Regions from separate parts of the Halobacillus naozhouensis genome, predicted to be linked through region 2. Evidence: a T-box and tRNA genes for the amino acid it is inferred to sense, from the RefSeq annotation. Region 2 holds a T-box; the other holds one or more tRNA genes.
The links. The T-box of region 2 lies ahead of argS (arginine--tRNA ligase). A T-box ahead of a tRNA ligase gene usually reads a tRNA of that ligase, here a tRNA-Arg.
Positions count from the first base shown of each region.

Region 1 (2,477 bases), 880 kb from region 2:
AGGCTTATCTCCCCCAAGAGTCCACATCGACGGGGAGGTTTGGCACCTCGATGTCGGCTCATCGCATCCTGGGGCTGTAGTCGGTCCCAAGGGTTGGGCTGTTCGCCCATTAAAGCGGTACGCGAGCTGGGTTCAGAACGTCGTGAGACAGTTCGGTCCCTATCCGTCGTGGGCGTTGGAAATCTGAAAGGAGCTGTCCTTAGTACGAGAGGACCGGGATGGACACACCGCTGGTGTACCAGTTGTTCCGCCAGGAGCATGGCTGGGTAGCTACGTGTGGACGGGATAAGTGCTGAAAGCATCTAAGCATGAAGCCCCCCTTGAGATGAGATTTCCCCTTACGCCAAGTAAGTAAGATTCCTCAGAGACGATGAGGTCGATAGGTCCGAGGTGGAAGCGTGGTGACACGTGGAGCTGACGGATACTAATCAATCGATGACTTAACTATATCAAAAAGCGGAGACGACCTTTATGGGAGTCAAAGCTAGATTATTAAACGTAAACATGATGTTTGTCTTGCCCCTCTTATCCAGTTTTGAAGGTTTTCAAAAAAAACCTTGAAATTTTCCTTCAAGGATCATATAATATATCTTGTCCTTGAAAATAATAAGGTTTGGTGGTGACGGCGAAGAGGTCACACCTGTTCCCATGCCGAACACAGCAGTTAAGCTCTTCAGCGCCGATGGTAGTCGGGTTGATCCCCGTGAGAGTAGGACACTGCCAAGCCTTATTACATAATCCGGAGGATTAGCTCAGCTGGGAGAGCACTTGCCTTACAAGCAAGGGGTCGCAGGTTCGAGCCCTGCATCCTCCACCATTCATCGCCGGCCTAGCTCAACTGGCAGAGCAACTGATTTGTAATCAGTAGGTTGGGGGTTCAAGTCCTCTGGCCGGCACCATTGATACAACGTTATTTGATTCACTTTTGATCAAGAGCCATTAGCTCAGCTGGTAGAGCATCTGACTTTTAATCAGAGGGTCGGAGGTTCGAGCCCTCCATGGCTCACCATTTTTTAGCGGGTGTGGTGGAATTGGCAGACACGCTAGATTTAGGATCTAGTGCTTCACGGCGTGGGGGTTCAAGTCCCTCCACCCGCATTATACGCGGAAGTAGTTCAGTGGTAGAACACCACCTTGCCAAGGTGGGGGTCGCGGGTTCGAATCCCGTCTTCCGCTCCATTATTACTTAAATGAGAAATCAGAGACCTAGAAAGCTTGTCAAGCCGGGGTGGCGGAATTGGCAGACGCACAGGACTTAAAATCCTGCGGTAGGTTACTACCGTGCCGGTTCGAGTCCGGCCCTCGGCACCATAATAATATATGCGCCCGTAGCTCAATTGGATAGAGCGTCTGACTACGGATCAGAAGGTTAGGGGTTCGACTCCTCTCGGGCGCGCCATTTTTCTTACGGGAAGTAGCTCAGCTTGGTAGAGCACTTGGTTTGGGACCAAGGGGTCGCAGGTTCGAATCCTGTCTTCCCGACCATCTCTAACCAATTTAACGGGGCCTTAGCTCAGCTGGGAGAGCGCCTGCTTTGCACGCAGGAGGTCAGCGGTTCGATCCCGCTAGGCTCCACCATTTTGATCTTTGAAAACTGAACGAACCAACCAGTACGTCAACACATTCTTTCTATTATATAGAGGGAATACAAACAAGCACATTCGGTGTGCAAAGAGTCAAAGGATCTTCAACTAGGTTCGCAACGTCCTGTTGCAACGTTGAAGGCAGTGCATGCGTGCACAAGCAAACTTAACTTTTATGGAGAGTTTGATCCTGGCTCAGGACGAACGCTGGCGGCGTGCCTAATACATGCAAGTCGAGCGCAGGAAGCAGGCAGATCCCCTTCGGGGGTGATGCCTGTGGAATGAGCGGCGGACGGGTGAGTAACACGTGGGCAACCTGCCTGTAAGATCGGAATAACTCCGGGAAACCGGGGCTAATGCCGGGTAATCTTTTCCCTCGCATGAGGGAGAAGTAAAAGATGGCCTTTGGCTATCACTTACAGATGGGCCCGCGGCGCATTAGCTAGTTGGTGAGGTAATAGCTCACCAAGGCGACGATGCGTAGCCGACCTGAGAGGGTGATCGGCCACACTGGGACTGAGACACGGCCCAGACTCCTACGGGAGGCAGCAGTAGGGAATCTTCCGCAATGGACGAAAGTCTGACGGAGCAACGCCGCGTGAACGATGAAGGTCTTCGGATCGTAAAGTTCTGTTGTTAGGGAAGAACAAGTACCGCGCGAATAGAGCGGTACCTTGACGGTACCTAACGAGGAAGCCCCGGCTAACTACGTGCCAGCAGCCGCGGTAATACGTAGGGGGCAAGCGTTGTCCGGAATTATTGGGCGTAAAGCGCGCGCAGGCGGTTTCTTAAGTCTGATGTGAAAGCCCACGGCTCAACCGTGGAGGGTCATTGGAAACTGGGGAACTTGAGGACAGAAGAGGAGAGTGGAATTCCACGTGTAGCGGTGAAATG
Region 1 covers NZ_CP121671.1:114,885-117,361, forward strand. Annotated here, with positions in the region: rRNA gene P9989_RS00630 (23S ribosomal RNA) at 1-448, shown strand, start outside; rRNA gene rrf (5S ribosomal RNA) at 613-726, shown strand; tRNA gene P9989_RS00640 (tRNA-Val) at 742-817, shown strand; tRNA gene P9989_RS00645 (tRNA-Thr) at 824-899, shown strand; tRNA gene P9989_RS00650 (tRNA-Lys) at 934-1,009, shown strand; tRNA gene P9989_RS00655 (tRNA-Leu) at 1,017-1,098, shown strand; tRNA gene P9989_RS00660 (tRNA-Gly) at 1,105-1,179, shown strand; tRNA gene P9989_RS00665 (tRNA-Leu) at 1,223-1,311, shown strand; tRNA gene P9989_RS00670 (tRNA-Arg) at 1,323-1,399, shown strand; tRNA gene P9989_RS00675 (tRNA-Pro) at 1,409-1,485, shown strand; tRNA gene P9989_RS00680 (tRNA-Ala) at 1,503-1,578, shown strand; rRNA gene P9989_RS00685 (16S ribosomal RNA) at 1,756-2,477, shown strand, end outside.
Region 1: it encodes a tRNA-Arg, which carries the amino acid that the T-box ahead of argS (arginine--tRNA ligase) is inferred to sense. The anticodon was not compared.

Region 2 (2,477 bases):
ATACCCCATTATTTAAAGCATGGGGTATGCAGTGAAAGAAGGATAGTTATACGGTTATCATAAAACAATCACCACTATCCTCACAGGTTGCAATGTAGGTACATTTATATAGGTAGTAAATCCGCTAAGTGGTCATTGAAGCTGTTGTGGTGGATTCTGATTCCGCCCTTTATCTTCAACCTCTTTAAAAATGTCGTTCCCACTCGTAGAAGGTGCACTCTGCAATCCAGCATTTGATCCTAATGCTCCTTTAAGACTAATGATCTCGTTTTTTAAATCATCAATATCCTGCTTCGTGGCAGGCTTTTTATCATCCTTCAGTTCATAGCCGACTTGGCCGTTCGGTTCAAGCGTTGCCGTTTTCAAGTCATTTATCGATGACACATTCTGCTGTCGAAGCTTCATTTCAAGCTGATCCACCGTAAATCGAAGCTTCTTTAAATTTTTCTCATGAAGCTGGCCGTTACTAATAATCGTTATAGATTGCCCGGTAATAAACTTTTCAAACCAATTCATCTTCATTTGACTGTATTCGATCACGACAAGCGTCAATACGAGCACCGCTCCAACGCCAAATGTTACCCATACATTTTTACCGGCGACAGGTTGAATTAATAAGGAGCCGATCCCAATCATAATCACTGTCTGGGCCAGTGTCATTTGTGAAATCGACTTTCTTCCGGCTATTCTTAGAATTAACGTTCCTACGATTATGATAAGAACTGCTTTCCATATCCAATCCATATTCATCCTCCTCGTCCTTTTATTATTCCTAAAGCGACATCAACTATTCTTAAAAATGACATTGCAATCCGATTAGGAGTCCGTTATAATCTTCTCAATATCTAAAATTCTAAGATAAAGAGAGTAACTCTTAGGTGTCATTCAGCGAGTCAGGGATGGTGTGAGCCTGATGGACTGCCAACGAGCGAACCGGACTTTTAAGAAGCTGCTCTGAACGCTAGTAGGAGCTGCCGGGGTTGACCCCCGTTATCAACTTCAAGTGGCTGTTTACAGCTATGAGAGTGGCACCGCGAGCTTAAACCTCGTCTCTTTAGGGAGACGAGGTTTTTTATATTAAAAGGAGGAATTCATAATGGAAAAGCACGTCCTTGCCTTACAATTATCCCACCTGCTCGGGGAAGAATTTAGCCGCGAATGGGTTTACTCACTTATTGAAATTCCTAAGCAGGAAAAATTCGGTGATTTAGCGTTCCCATGTTTTCAACTCGCCAAATCATTTCGACAATCGCCAGCAAAAATAGCTGCCCAACTTGCACCTCGATTGGAGCATGACCTGTTTGCGAGCGCTCAACCAGCCGGTGGTTATATTAACATCTTTTTAAATCAGCCCGTCCTAACCGAACAGACACTAAAGCAAATTCTCACCGAAGGCACTAACTATGGCTCTCATCAGTTTGGAGCAGACCAAAATGTTGTACTGGATATGTCTGCCCCGAATATCGCCAAACCATTTTCAATGGGACACCTTCGTTCGACCGTGATCGGTAATGCATTAGCGAACCTGGCAGAAAAGTGCGGGTATGAAACGATGAAGATCAATTATATTGGCGACTATGGCACACAGTTTGGCAAACTGCTTGCTGCATACCAGAAATGGGGAGATGATGAGCAAATCAGATCCAATCCAATCCCTGAGTTGACGAAGATTTATGTGCGATTTCATGAAGAGGCGGAACAGGACCCTTCCCTAATTGAAGAAGGACGTCATTGGTTTAAGAAACTTGAGGGAAACGATGCGGAAGCCGTAAAGCACTGGAAATGGTTTAAAGATGCCTCCCTGGAAGAATTTAATAAAATCTATGACTTGCTTGGCGTAACCTTTGACCTTACACGCGGCGAGGCCTATTACAATGACAAAATGGATGGCACGGTGTATCAGCTGAAAGAAAATGGCTTGCTAACCGATTCAGAAGGTGCGAAAGTCGTGCGCTTGGATGATGAAGGCCTTCCTCCCTGCTTAATTAAGAAAAGCAATGGCACCACAATTTATGCGACACGTGACTTAACAGCAGCTATTGACCGTTACAACAGCTATCAGTTCAACGAGGCCCTTTATGTAGTTGGGCATGAGCAGACGCTGCACTTTCAACAGATTAAACATGTGCTAGCGAAATTAAACTTGCCCTGGGCCCAGGATGTTAAACATATTTCATTTGGGATGATGCTTCAGAATGGCTCTAAAATGTCTACGAGGAAAGGCAAAACGATTTTATTAAAAGAGGTTTTAGCAGAGGCTATTGATCAGGCGAAGACTAACATTGAGGATAAAAATCCTGCCTTGATTAATAAAGAGGAGGTTGCGAAACAGGTCGGTGTTGGTGCAGTAATTTTTCATGATTTGAAGCATGACCGTCGTAATGATGTTGAGTTTTCGCTTAAAGATATGTTGACGTTTGAAGGCGATACGGCTCCCTATTTGCAATATGCTAATGCGCGCGCCCAGTCGCTGCTTG
Region 2 covers NZ_CP121671.1:997,801-1,000,277, reverse strand. Annotated here, with positions in the region: gene P9989_RS05155 (DUF421 domain-containing protein) at 133-750, opposite strand; T-box leader at 847-1,057, shown strand; gene argS (arginine--tRNA ligase) at 1,097-2,477, shown strand, end outside.